Regions from separate parts of the Kitasatospora sp. NPDC004745 genome, predicted to be linked through region 1. Evidence: riboswitches for the same ligand, from Rfam matches in the RefSeq annotation. Region 1 holds a riboswitch; each other region holds the start of a gene.
The links. A riboswitch is a leader RNA that binds a small molecule or an ion and turns the genes downstream of it on or off. The one in region 1 is predicted to bind cyclic di-AMP.

Region 1 (4,547 bases):
AGCGGTGCGACATCATGCAGCGGTAGCCGTTGCGCTGGGCCAGCTCGACGGCGTCCAGGGTCTCGGTCAGCGAACCGATCTGGTTCACCTTCACCAGCAGCGCGTTGGCGGTGCCGGTCTCGATGCCCTTGGCCAGGCGGGCCGGGTTGGTGACGAACAGGTCGTCGCCGACCAGCTGGACCTTGTCGCCCAGCTTGACGGTCATGGCCTTCCAGCCGTCCCAGTCCGACTCGTCCAGCGGGTCCTCGATGGAGACCAGCGGGTAGGCGGCGACCAGCTCGGCGTAGTACTCGATGAGCTCGGCGGCGGAGAGGGCCTTGCCCTCGAACTGGTAGGCGCCGTCCTTGTAGAACTCGGAGGCGGCGACGTCCAGGGCCAGCGCGACGTCCCGGCCGGGCACGTAGCCGGCCTTCTGGATGGCCTCGGTGATGAGGTCCAGGGCCTCGCGGTTGCTGTCCAGGTTCGGCGCGAAGCCGCCCTCGTCGCCGAGGCCGGTGGACAGGCCGCGCTCCTTCAGCACGCCCTTGAGGGTGTGGTAGACCTCGACGCCCCAGCGGACGGCCTCGGAGAAGGACTCCGCGCCGATCGGGGCGATCATGAACTCCTGGATGTCGACGTTGGAGTCCGCGTGCGAGCCGCCGTTGAGGATGTTCATCATCGGCACGGGCAGCACGTGGGCGTTCGGGCCGCCCAGGTAGCGGAACAGCGGCAGGTCGCTGGCCTCGGAGGCGGCGTGCGCCACGGCCAGCGAGACGCCGAGGATCGCGTTGGCGCCGAGCGAGGACTTGTCCGGGGTGGCGTCCAGGTCGAGCATGGCCTGGTCGATCAGGCGCTGCTCGGTGGCGTCGTAGCCGACCAGCTCCGGGCCGATCTGCTCGATGACGGCCAGGACGGCCTTCTCCACGCCCTTGCCGAAGTAGCGGTTCTTGTCGCCGTCGCGAAGCTCCAGGGCCTCGAAGGCTCCGGTGGAGGCACCCGACGGGACAGCGGCACGGCCGGTGCTGCCGTCGTCGAGGCCCACCTCGACCTCGACCGTGGGGTTGCCACGCGAGTCGAGGATCTCACGGGCTACGACGACATCGATGGACGGCACGAGGCATCTCCTTGCGGAAGCAGGGTCCGGCTGACGTTGGTGCTGCCGGCGGGACGATTGCGGAGTCGTTACGACCAGAGCCTAACCGCCCGGGCCCCCGGGGCCACGCTGGCCTCGGTCCCGTCTCAGCGTGTGGCCGCACTACCCACCGGTAGTTCACCCGCCCACCCGGGCGAACCGGCCCGAATCCGGGCGGAGGGGGACGGATCCCCGCCCCCTCCGCCCGGCGGGCGGGAGCGGCTCAGCCGAGGTGCAGGACCTGGCCGGGCATGATCAGGTTCGGGTCGCCGCCGACGGTGCCGCGGTTGCCGTCGTAGACCGACTGCCAGCCGCCGGTGACGCCCTGGGCGGCGGCGATGGTCGACAGCGTGTCGCCGGACCGGACGGTGTAGTCGTGGCCGCCCTGCGCGGCGGCCGGGGCGGTGCGCACGGCCGGAGCGGGCTGGGCGGCCTGCGGCGCGTAGTGCTGCGGGGCGGCGGCCTGCGGCGCGAACTGCTGGTAGACGCTCTGGTGGCTGGTCCAGTACCAGGTGCCGTTGTTCTGGTACCAGAACACCTTCGCGTCGGCGTCCCAGCCGGCCTTGCCGGAGAAGCCCGGGGCCTGCGGCTGCGCCTGCTGCGGCGCGGGCTGCTGGGCGGCCGGCTTCGGGGCGGCCGGCTGGGCGGGCTTGGCGGCGGGCTGCGCCGGCTTGGCCGCGGGCTGGGCCGGCTTGGCGGCCGGCTTCGCGGCGGCGGGCTTGTCGTCCGAGGAGGTGTCGACGCTCGCCGGCGCGCCGCCCTTGCTCAGGCCGGCCTTCTGCGAGCAGACCGGCCAGGCGCCCGGCCCCTGCGAGGCGAGGACCTTCTCGGCGACGGCGATCTGCTGGCCCTTGCTGGCCTGGTTGGCCTGCGGCGCGTACGCGGTGCCGCCGTACGCCTTCCAGGTGCCGGAGGTGAACTGCAGGCCCCCGTAGAAGCCGTTGCCGGTGTTGATGCTCCAGTTGCCACCGCTCTCGCACTGGGCGACGGAGTCCCAGGCGGAGGCCGGGGCGGCGGAGGCGCCGGTGGCGGTGAGGATCGGCATCGCGAGTCCGACGCCGGCCACACCGGCGACGGCGATGGCCTTCTCGGCCTGGGTACGACGACGGTGGCGGCCAGTTCCAACGAACAGCATGAAGGTCCCTCTCCGCACGCCTGCGAGGTGAGCTGTCGGGTTCGGACCGGGAGGTGGCCCGGCCGCCGTCAGCGGAAACGATTCCGCTCGGGCGGCTTCACCCCAAGCCGTGGGGAAACGGCAACAAACCTGGTTCCCCCGCCCCTGCCCAGGGTTCTGGTCGGTTTCCCGTGACGCGGCGGGCAGGATTCGGCGTCCCGCGCACGAGGTCCGCAGCTGCGAACTCCAGGGAGAGTAGACAGATCCTCAGACCAATCACAAGCTCATATCACCGATATCACACAGAAATCACGGCCCGCGCTCGATCGCCCACCAACCGTACGGCTATGTCCGGATTGATGGAGGTTCAGTCACCGCTCCAACGGCCGCCGGCGACACCCAGTCAGCGTGTCGGAGGGTCGGAAGGTTCCCGGGGGACGGCCGGCGGCGCGTGCGGGGAACGGCTCTCCGGGCTGAATTCCACCGGGAGTTCCCGCAGTCCCCGCATGATCAGGCCACCGCGCCAGCGCAGATTCTCCGGGCTTTCCGCCAACTGCAGATCCGGCAGCCGGGAAAGCAGCGTGGCCAGCGCGCTCCGGCCCTCCAACCGGGCCAGCGGGGCCCCGATGCAGTAGTGGATCCCGTGGCCGAAACCCAGGTGCGGGTTGTCCGTTCGCGCCAGGTCCAGGGTGTTCTCGTCCGAGAACCTGGCCGGATCCCGGTCCGCCGCGGCCAGCACCACCAGCACCGGGTCCCCCACCGGGATGTCCACCCCGCCGATCGACACCGGCCGGGTCGCGAACCGCCACGTCGCCAGCTCCACCGGCCCGTCGTAGCGCAGCAGTTCCTCGATCCCGGTCTCCAGCAGCGCGCTCTCGCCGCGCGCCACCGACTCCTGCAGCAGCCTGCGCTGCTCCGGGTTGCGCAGCAGCGCGTACGTCCCGTTGCCGATCAGGTTGACGGTCGTCTCGAAGCCCGCGAACAGCAGGATGAAGGCCATCGCGGCGGCCTCGTTCTCGGTCAGGTGCTCCCCGTGGTCGCTCGCCCGGATCAGGCCCGAGATCAGGTCGTCCCCCAGGTCCGCCCGCTTGCGGTGGATCAGCTCCAGCAGGTACGCCCGCATCCGCTTCACCGCCCGGCCCACGCCGCCGCGCTGGCCGCCGCCGTGCCGGATCATCATCCCCGCCCAGTCGCGGAAGTCGTCCTGGTCCTCGGCCGGCACGCCCAGCATGTCGCAGATCGCGTAGATGGGGAGCGGGAACGCGAACTCGTGGATCAGGTCCGCCGACCCGCGCTGCGCGAAGCCGTCGATCAGGCGGTCCGTGAGCTGCTGCACCCGCGGCTCGAACTCCGCGACCCGGCGCGGCGTGAACGCCTTCGACACCAGGCGGCGCAGCCGGGTGTGGTCCGGCGGGTCGATGTTCAGCAGGTGCGTCATCAAGTCCGCCTGGCGCTCCCCCGGGATGCCGACCCGGCCGGTGCGGTGGGCCTGCTCGCTGTGGTGCGCCGGGTTCTTCGACAGCCGGCCGTCCGCGAGCGCCTGCCGCGCGTCCGCGTACCGGGTCACCAGCCAGGCCTCCACCCCGCTGGGCAGCGTCGTGCGGTGCACCGGGGCGTGCTCGCGCAGCCAGGCGTAGGCGGGGTACGGATCTGCGGCGAACTCCCAGGTGAAGAGCTGCGGGGCGGTGGGGGCGGGCTGCGCTGACATGGACCGACCGTATCCGGTGCACCGGGGCCCGCCGCCCCGCGGACGCGGGTTCCGGGACGGACCCTTGGACAGGTCTTAACCGTAGGGCGGGCGTGAGCCTGGTCACCTGAGGGGTAATCCCTGTTGCGGAGGGTCAGGTCGTGCCTACGATCCTCCGCAGAAATCGTGGGCGCCGGTGCGGTGTCGCCCACAGGGAGGAGCAGACCATGCGGGTGAGCGGGGCAGTCGTCGTCATCGCGGTACTCGACGGCGGGTCGGGAGCCGACCTCGCCCGCCGGTTCACCGCGGCCGGCGCCGCCGGTGTGCTGATCGCCGACCAGCACGTCGGCGTGGCCGAGGACCTCGCCACCGAGCTCGACCGGCCGGGCTGCCCGGTCGTCGGCGTCGGCGGGGACATCCGCCGCCCCAGCGACGTCGCCGCCCTCGTCGACACCGCAGAGAAGCACCTGGGCCCGATCGACCTGTTCTGCGTGGCCGGCCCCGGCGGCGAGCGGATCGTCTCCCTCGCCGACCTGCCCGACCACCTCGACCTGGAACGCCTCGCCGAGCTGCTCGCGCTCGTCGGCGAGGCCATCGGCGAGGTCGTCCCGCCGCAGCGGCGGCCGGTCGGGAGC
Region 2 (4,547 bases), on a different contig from region 1:
GCTCGCCCAGCTGCCCGAGGAGGAGGCGCGCGCGGTGCTCGGCCCCAACCCGCTGCCCGCGCACACCGAGTACACCGTCACCGACCCGCAGGAGCTGCTGGAGCAGCTCGCCGAGGCGCGCGAGCGCGGCTACGTGGTCGACGACCAGGAGCAGGAGATCGGCGTGCGCTGCATCGCGCTCGCCGTACCGGGCGCGCCCACGCCCACCGCGCTCTCCGTCTCCGGCCCCGAGGCCCGGATCCGCGCGCTGGAGGAGCAGGCCGGCGCCTCCGCGCTCGTCCCGGTGATGCACCACATCGCGGCCCGGCTGGGGCAGGTCCTGGCTCCCTGACCGGACCATGTGCCCCGCCCGGCGCGCCGGAGGCCGGGCGGACGGACCCCTGGTGCGCCGCAGGCCGGACGGCACCCCGGTGCGCCGGAGGTCCGACGGGCCGACTTCCGGTGCACCGGTGCGCCCGTCCAGGCGAACGGCTGGCGGGTTGTCCGGGCCCCCGGCGGCCGCCCCGCCACCCTGGGTGCGGGCGCGGCGCGCGACGGCGCGGGCCGCCGGAGCGCAAGGGCACGGGTGAGTCGCGATGGAACGCAGGAGCACGGGGCGTCGGGGATCCGGCGGGGTCGGTGGGGCCGGGCTGGTCGCCGTGGTGGCGGCGGGTTGCGCGGTGGCGGTGCTGGCCGCCGGGCCGTCCTGGGCGCTGCGCCGCCCCGAGCCGCGGCCGGTGGTGGACGTCGGCGCGGCCCTGGTCAAGCCCTCGAACTCCGACCTGGAGGTGGTCCGGATCGACCCGGACCCCGCTCCGCCCGGTGGCAGCACGACGATCCACGCATTCGTCGGGAACGGCGGCCCCGACACCACCGCCTCGCCGTTCACCGTCGTGGTCACCCTGCCGGAGGGGGTCACCCCCGAGGAGCCGTTCTTCCCCGAGGACTGCGAGGTGTTCCAGAACGGCCACCGGGTGCGCTGCGTCTTCCCCGCGGGGCTGAAGTCGGGGCGCAGCGCGACCGCGCTCGTCCCGGTCCGTCTCTCCCCCGACCTCCCGCTCGGCACCCTCCAGGGCGGCTGGGTCGCGGTGCGCGGCGCGGACGACAAGGACGAGACCAACAACCGGAAGCCGTTCGAGATCAGGGTGGTCGAGACGACCAACGACTGAGCCGGTACGCCCGAGCGCCCGGGGCCGAGTGGTCGGCCCCGGGCGCTCGGGCGTCAGCAGCCGGGAACGGGCTGCCGGCGGTGATCACGTGAGCCGTCGGGCCCGAGCGGCTGGGCCCGACGGCTCACGCGTCAGCGGTAGACCCGGACGTAGTCCGCGGCCATGCTGAGCGGCGTGGTCCCCTGCGGCGCCGGGTGGTACTGCCCCGCGCACACCGAGAGGTTGAGGATCAGGTACGCCGACCAGTTGGCGCCGACGCCCTTGCCGTCCGAGAAGACCTTGACGCCGTTGACGTACCAGTCGACCGAGTTGGCGCCGTAGTAGGTGCCGATCGTCACCCACTGGTCCTTCGCGACGGCACCGGCGTCGGTGTAGTACTTGGCGTTGCCGGGGTTGACGTGGTTGGTCAGCTCCAGCAGGTTCGGGTTGTCGGGGTGGTACTCGAAGGAGTCGATCTCCCCGTTGCCGTTCTTCCAGGTCCACAGGGCCGGCCAGGCACCGGAACCGGACGGCAGCTTGACCCGGGTCTCGGCGTAGTCGCCGGTCTTGACCTGGAAGCCCTCGCTGGAGCCCTCGGTGGTCAGGAAGCCCGCGTTCCAGGCCTGCTTGCCGTTCTCCAGGGTGGTGCCGCTCGGCGCGGCCGTGAAGGTGGCGACCCCGTTGGCGACGCTGACGTTGTTCTTGTTCAGCAGGTCGAGCTTGTTGTCGTCCGGGTTGTGGTTCCCGTACCTGTAGGCGGTGCTCTTGTCACCGACCCAGCGCGAGCCCCAGGTGATCGAGCTGTTGAACTCGTCGGACCAGGTCAGCGCCTTGCCCGCGACCGGGGAGGCCGGGGTGCCCGCCGAGGGGCTCGCCGTGGCACCGGGGGTGCTGGTGGGGGACGGCGTCGGGGTGGCGGTGGGGGTCGCGGTGGGAGCCGGGGTCGGGGTCGCCGTGCCGGAGACCACCAGCTGCTGCGAGGGCAGGTTGTGCCAGGCGCCGCCGAGGTCCTGCCAGAAGCCGAACTGGCTGTACGTCCCGGCCGGCAGCGCGCGGGCACCGCTGGTGAAGGACAGCCCGCTCGGGCAGATCTGCACGTTGGAGAGGTTGCCGGGGAAGTCCAGGTTGGTGCCGCGCGCGTCGCGCACGCCCACACCCACCGTCTTCGCGGTGACGCAGGCCGAGGAGTGGACGGTCAGCGAGGCGGTGGCGGCCTTGTTGGCGACCATCGTCGCGGGGGCCAGCCGGTCCTGGGTGACGGTCGGGGTGGTGGCGGCGTGGGCGGCGACGGTCGCCGGGAGGCCCAGCAGACCGGCACCGCTGACGGCGACCGCCCCGGTGGCGGCGAGGGCGGCGAAGCGGCCCCGGTGGGCCGGGCGGGCGTGGCGCGGCGTGCGGCGCCGGAGGGCAGGCTGGTGCATGGGGTGTCCTCTGCGACGCCTGCGAGGTGAGCTGTCGGGTTCGGGCTGCAGTTGCCCGGCCGCCGGTGGGAGCGGCTTCACCCCTAGCCGCGACCCGCACGCGGGAGAGCGTGCGGGCCGGGCGCTGACCTTGGTTCCCCCGCTCCCGTCCACTGTGGTCCTCGGTTGCCCGCCGGCGGGTGGACGGGACTCGGCGTCCCGGCGGCGGGGTCCGCGTGGCGGACGGCCGTTGCAGGCTAGGCAGACCGTCCGTGAACGGACAACTCTGCCGGGCGGGTTGTCGCGCAGCTCACAGTGGTGTCGATCAACGACGCTGCGTGGCGGTCGAGTTGATCATCCCCTCGGCCGAGCCGGGCGTCCATTCGACTCCCGGCCTGCGCCGCCGGCGCCCGGCGACCGGAGGACGGCTCGCCGGTGCCGCCGAGGGACGTCCGGCGGGCGCCCGCCCGGTGCGCCCTCCGGCGCGGCCGACTCCCCCGGCCGCGCCCGGCACAACTGCACCCGCCGGGCTCGCCCGGTCGGATAAATTGGAGGTCCGACATCTTCCGCAGTGCACAAGACCCCACGGACCACCCGTGCGCACCCCACCGGGAACGAGGTACCGCCCCACCATGACCGCGCCCCTGCCCGCCTTCGCCGGCCGCACCTACCTCTTCCGGGCCGACAACGGCGCGGCCTTCCGCAACGCCTACTCGGCCGACGGCACGCGGCTGCGCTGGGAGGGCCTCGGCGAGTCCGCGGGCCAGTGGGAGGACGTGCGGCTGCACGTCGCCGAGGTGGCGCCGGAGATCTACTTCGTCAGCTGGACGGAGCAGAGCGGGATCACCGTCAGCCACGTGATGGACCTCGGCAGGCTGACGGTCCGCGCCTTCTGGACATTCGAGGGCGAGGGCGGCCGGGTGGGCGAGCTGCACACCGGGACCCTGGAGCGGGTGGCCTGACCGATCGGTCCGGGCGGTCCGGCCGGGGGCCGCTGCGGTCCGGGGCCGTTGCGGTCCGGAGCCGTTGCGGTCAGGGGTCGGTCGGGCCTGGGCCGGGCTCGGGCCTGGGCCGGTCGGACCGGGGCTCAGACGGTCTGGTTGGGCACCTTGAGGTGCTGGGACAGCCACTCGAGCGAGGAGGGCAGCAGCGCGCTCCACGTCTCGAAGTTGTGGCCGCCGTTCTCCAGCATGCTGTAGGACACCTTCATCGGGTCCTTCACCGCGTCGACGAAGGCCTCGGTCTCGCGCCGGTAGTCGCCGTCGCCCTTCTTGGTGCCGGCGAGGAGCACGGACACCTTCGGCTGCGGCAGGTTCTTCAGCCGCCACAACAGGTTCGCCTCGTTGCGGCGCTGGCTGCTGCCGCCGAACAGGTCCCCCGTGGTCGGGTCGTCCGCCGCGTCGTAGTAGGCGGAGAGCGCGACGGCCGTCGGGAAGACGTCGGGGTGGCGCATGGCCAGCTTGAGCGCGCAGTAGCCACCGGTGGAGTTGCCCATGAAGGCCCAGGCCTGTGGGTCCGCGGAGACCCGGTAGCTCGCCTGGATCGCCGAGGGGACGTCCTTGGTGAAGTACGTGTCGGACTGCGCGCCGCCCGGGATGTCCTCGCACTCGGTGTCCTGCGGCAGGGCGGGCGAGGGGCGCACCAGGACCATGACGGTCGGCTGCATCCGGCCCTCCTGGAGCAGCTTGAGCGCCGCGCCGGGGTAGTTGAAGCGCGTGATCAGGTTCTCGGCGATCCCCGGGAACCCGGTGCTCACGATCACCGCCGGGAACTGCTTCTGCGCGTACTCCGGCTGGAAGTACTGCGGCGGCAGGTAGACGTAGCCCTCGGTGGAGAGGCGGCTGACCGCGCCGTCGATCCGCACCTTGCGGATCTCCCCCGACTGGGCGGGCTCGCGGCCCATCGCGCCGCCGCCCTTGACGGAGGCGTGGCCGATCGTCTCCACGAGCAGGCGCCCGGAGGCGTCCGCCTTGTTGTGAATGACCACCGGTCCGGTGTCGCCGGTGCCCAGCAGGTCGTC
Region 3 (4,547 bases), on a different contig from region 1:
CGGCGGCGGGCTCAGAGCCGGACCACCCCGGCGACCGGCATCGCGTTGACGCTCTCGTAGCGGACCTTGGCGCCCGGGTACGGGGCGTGCACGATCACCCCGCCGCCGGCGTACATCCCGACGTGGTGCATGTCCCGGTAGAAGATCACCAGGTCTCCCGGCCGCGCTTCGGAGAGGCTGACCCGCTGGCCGGCGTACGCCTGGGCCTGCGAGGTTCGCGGCAGGGTCACTCCGGCCTGCCGCCAGCTGTAGTACATCAGACCGGAGCAGTCGAAGGCGCGCGGCCCGGTGGAGCCGTAGACGTAGGGCGAGCCGATCATCCGCACCGCGGCGGCCAGTGCGGCCGCCCCGCGCTCGGAGGCGGGCGGGGCGCTGCCGAGGTCCAGCCGGTCGGTGCCACGGGTGGCCCGCTGCTCGGCGTCCCTGGCGTCCTGGGCGGCCAGCCGGGCGCGCTCGGCGGCGCCCAGGCTGTTGAGCAGCCGCTGCGCCTTGGCGAGCCGCTGCTGGACCTGCTGCTTGCCCTCGGCGAGCGAGCGGCGGGCCTGTTCCAGTTCGGCGAGCTTGCCGGAGGTCTCGGTGCGGCGCTGGTCGAGCCGGCGCTGGCGGGTGACCAGCTCGTGCAGGGTCTCCTGCTGCCGCTCGGCGGCCTGGTCCAGGGTGCGGGCCCGGGTCAGGTAGCCCTCGGGGTCGGTGGAGAGCATCAGCTGGACGGTCTGCGCCAGGCCGCCGCCGCGGTACTCGGCGCCGGCCACGCTCGCCAGGTCGCCGCGCAGCTGGTTGAGCTGTTCCTGGCCGACGGCGATCTCGCCCTGGAGGACGGTCGTCTCGCCCTGGAGGCGCTGCTGGGCCTCCAGCGCGGCGTTGTACCGCTCGGACGCCTGCTCGGCCTCGTCGTAGAGCTGTTCGACCTGCGCCTTGACGTCCTTGCGGCTGGGCGGCTCGGGCGCCCCGGGGGCGGCCTGGGCACTGCCGCCGGTCGTGACGCCCAGGGCGGTGGTGGCGGCCGCGGTCAGCACCAGCGCACGGGCGAGCAGTTGGGAACGGCGGTGCACGGGCATGGCGGCGGCGGCTCCAGTCCTGCGGCACGGCCCCGCCGCCGCACCCGGTGGGCGGTCCTGGAAGCGGGAGTCCGGTGGCAGACGTTAGCGAGTCCGGGCAAGCGAGTCCAAACCCCTCCGGACCCGAATATTCGACCACCAATCGGACATCCGTCCGTGCCCGATGGAAAAGCCGCAGGCCCGGCCCTCCGTGACGGAGGGCCGGGCCCGGGTGCTCCGGAGTGGGGATCAGACCCGCACGATGGAGGCCAGCGGCATGTTGGAGACCGCCTCGTAGCGCACCGACGCACCCGGCTTGGGCGCGTGCAGCACCTGGCCGTTGCCGGCGTAGATCCCCACGTGGTGGGCGTCGCTGTAGAAGATGAGCAGGTCGCCGGGCTGCGCCTGGGAGAGGTCGCTGCCGATCCGGGTGCCGGCACCGGCCTGCTCCTGCGAGGTCCGCGGGAGCGACACGCCGGCCTGGTTGAACGCCCAGACCATCAGGCCCGAGCAGTCGAACGAGCTGGGGCCGGTGGCGCCGTAGACGTACGGCGAGCCGACCTTGGTGGCGGCGATGGACAGCGCCGCGGCACCGCGGGAGCTGCCGGCGGCGACCGGCTTGGGGGCGGGCGCCGAGGTGGTCGGGGCGCTCAGGTCGGTGCGGTTGCTGTCCCGCGAGGAGCGGTCGGCGGCCTGCTGCGCGGCCTGCTGCTGGGCGGCCTTCGCGGCGGCGTCGGCCTTGGCCTTGGCCTCGGCGGCGGCCTTCTCCTCGGCCGCGCGGAGCGCCTGACGCTCCTGCTCGGTCAGCGTGTTGAGGAGGTCCTGCGCGGCCTTGAGCTTGCCCTGGACCTCGTCCTTGGCGGCCTTCAGCTGCTGAGTGGTGGTCTCCATCTCGGCGAGCTTGCCCTGGGCCTCGGTGCGCACCTGGTCGAGCTTGCGCTGCTCGTCCTGGAGCTGCTTCAGCTGCCCCTTCTGGGTGTCACCGGCCTGGTTCAGCGTGCCGGCCTGGTTGAGGAAGTTGTCCGGGCTCGCGGAGAACATCAGCTGGACGGTCTGGGATATGCCGCCGTTGCGGTACTGCTCGCCGGCGATCTCGGCCAGGCCGCCCTGCAGGTCGGTCACCTGCGCCTGCTGCCGCGCCACCTGGTCCTGCAGGCCGGTGACCTGCTTCTGCAGCTCCTGCTGCTTCTCCTGGGCGGCGTTGAGCTTCTCGGTGGCGACCTCGGCCTGCTCGTTGAGCTGGTCGACCTGCTCCTTGACCTGGTCCTTGGTCGGCTGCGGGTCGGCGTGGGCGCCGGACTGCGCGGACAGCGCGACCGCCGCGGCGGCGACACCGGTCAGGATCGACACCCGGGCGCGGCCGGCGGGCTTGGGACGACGATGGGACGCCACGAAGGCGGGCTCCTTCTTCCTACGTCCGCCTACCGGGTGAGCTGACGGGTTCGGGCCGGAAGCGGGCCCTACGGCGCCTCACGGCCGTTCCACCGGCCGACCTGACGCCGATTCACCCCGGAGGAACGTGGTTCCCCGGCTCCGCTCCACAGCGCCCCCGACCACTGGGCTCCCCGCCGGGCGACCCTTCGGCCTGCCCCGCTGCTTCGCGAACTCGACGGAAACCACCGCCGCCACCCTGGCTGGGCGATCGACAGTGCGGTGGTTCGAGGCACGACCCTAGTAACTGAACCGTGATCCGTTCAAATCCTTGTCAGAAAAAAGATGGAAGAAGACCCAAGTTCATTTGTGAATATGACCGATGGTGATCACCACCGCACGCAAAGCTGATCGGCTTTCACCGCAAGGCCGTTCAGGAACCCGGGGCGCGCAGAAATCCGAACGCCACCCCCGGTCGGGAGTGGCGGGGATCACAGGGCCGGCGACGGCCCCGCGGTGGCTGTCCCGCCGTCAGACCCGGCGGATGGTGTTGATCGGCATCGCGTCGGCCTTCATCACCTTCACCACGTCACCGGTGTGCGGGGCGTGCACCACCATGCCGTTGCCGATGTACATCCCGACGTGGTGCCGGTCGCTGCCGTAGATCACCAGGTCGCCCGGCTGGGCCTGGTCCAGCGAGGGCACCCGGGTGCCGACGTTGCCCTGCTCCTGCGAGGTGCGCGGCAGCGAGACGCCGGCCTGGGCGTACGACCAGACCATCAGGCCCGAGCAGTCGAAGGTGGTCGAGCCGGTGGCGCCCCAGACGTACGGCGAACCCTGCTTGCTCATCGCCTTGGCGACGGCCACGGCCGCGTACCCGCTCGCGGGCGGCAGGCTGCTGAGGTCGACCCGGTCCGCGCCGCGCGAGGCCCGGTCGTCCTGCGCCTGCTGGGCGCGCAGCGCGGCCCGCTCGGAGGCGCTGAGCGAGTTCAGCAGGTCCTGGGCGGCCTTGAGCTTCTGGTTGACGTCCGACTTGGCCTGGTTCAGGTCCTTGGTCGTGGAGTCCAGCGAGGCCAGCACGGCGGCGGCCTCGGCCTTCTCCTGGTCCAGCCGGCGCTGCTGGTCCAGCAGCCCCTTGAGCGCCTCGGCCTGGCTGGTGCTGGCCTGCTGGACGCTGGAGGCCTTGTCCAGGTACCCGGACGGGTCGGAGGAGAGCATCAGCTGGACGGACGGGTCGATGCCGCCGGTGCGGTACTGCTCGCCCGCCACCTCGGCCAGGCCCGTCTGCAGCTGGGTCATCTGCTCCTGGCTGCGGGCCACCTGGTCCTGCAGCTGGTCGGCCTGCTTGCGGAGCTGGTCGGACCGCTCCTTGGCGCCGTTGTACTTCTCGGCCGCCTGCTCCTGCTCCTGCTGGAGCTGGTCGATCTGCGCCTTGACGTCCGTCTTGTTCGGCTGGGGCGCGGCGTGCGCGGCCACCTGGGCGGAGAGGGCGACCGCGGTCGCAGCAGCAGCGGTGAGCACGGAGACCCGCGCGCGGCTCGGCTGCTTGGGACGGCGGTGGGAGGCCAAGGACCGGCTCCTTCTTCCATCGGCCTCACCCGATCAGGTGAGAATCCGGAAAATAGGTTTGACGCCAGACCCTAGTGAAGATCCAAGGGATTTTCCACTCCCCCGATGGCGTGAACTCCACCCTCCCGCTGACTTCACGAGATCCCCACACCACCCCGAACCGGTCGCTGACCAGCCGTCATCCCGCCCGGGCGGGGTTCAGGGCCGCGCCAGGCGGTTCAGCAGCAGCACCGACGCCACCGGGCGTGCGCCCGCCTTCCGCACGCCCTCGGCCACCTCGCGGTCGGTGGACACCACCACCACCGGACGGCCCTGCGGCTCGGCCCGCACCAGACGCCGGATCAGCTCGTCCGCCGTCTCGCCGGTCCGGCTGAACCGCACCCGCACCCCGCGCGGTGGCGCCATGATCACCGGGACGTCCAGGTCCTGCCCGTCGAACACGCAGGTGACCTCCGCCTGGGTGCGCTGGGCGAGCATCGCCAGACCGCCCAGCAGCCGCAGCCGCTGCTGCTCGAGCGGCAGCGTCGGATAGCCGGTCTTCGTCACGTTGTAGCCGTCCACCACCAGGTG

Region 2: it holds a riboswitch for cyclic di-AMP, as region 1 does, so the genes downstream of both, ACFYUY_RS02450 (hypothetical protein) here and ACFYUY_RS15985 (transglycosylase family protein) in region 1, are expected to answer to the same signal.
Region 3: it holds a riboswitch for cyclic di-AMP, as region 1 does, so the genes downstream of both, ACFYUY_RS06070 (NlpC/P60 family protein) here and ACFYUY_RS15985 (transglycosylase family protein) in region 1, are expected to answer to the same signal.

What each region holds. Positions count from the first base shown of each region.
Region 1 is NZ_JBIALK010000007.1:262,631-267,177, reverse strand. Features, by position in the region: gene eno (phosphopyruvate hydratase) at 1-1,093, opposite strand, end outside; gene ACFYUY_RS15985 (transglycosylase family protein) at 1,335-2,246, opposite strand; cyclic di-AMP (ydaO/yuaA leader) riboswitch at 2,248-2,418, opposite strand; gene ACFYUY_RS15980 (cytochrome P450) at 2,629-3,933, opposite strand; gene ACFYUY_RS15975 (SDR family NAD(P)-dependent oxidoreductase) at 4,146-4,547, shown strand, end outside.
Region 2 is NZ_JBIALK010000001.1:532,779-537,325, reverse strand. Features, by position in the region: gene ACFYUY_RS02460 (IclR family transcriptional regulator) at 1-331, shown strand, start outside; gene ACFYUY_RS02455 (hypothetical protein) at 576-1,148, shown strand; gene ACFYUY_RS02450 (hypothetical protein) at 1,280-2,548, opposite strand; cyclic di-AMP (ydaO/yuaA leader) riboswitch at 2,557-2,715, opposite strand; gene ACFYUY_RS02445 (MoaF N-terminal domain-containing protein) at 3,160-3,489, shown strand; gene ACFYUY_RS02440 (alpha/beta hydrolase-fold protein) at 3,615-4,547, opposite strand, start outside.
Region 3 is NZ_JBIALK010000002.1:543,544-548,090, reverse strand. Features, by position in the region: gene ACFYUY_RS06075 (NlpC/P60 family protein) at 12-1,058, opposite strand; gene ACFYUY_RS06070 (NlpC/P60 family protein) at 1,287-2,429, opposite strand; cyclic di-AMP (ydaO/yuaA leader) riboswitch at 2,440-2,593, opposite strand; gene ACFYUY_RS06065 (NlpC/P60 family protein) at 2,940-3,977, opposite strand; gene ACFYUY_RS06060 (NYN domain-containing protein) at 4,176-4,547, opposite strand, start outside.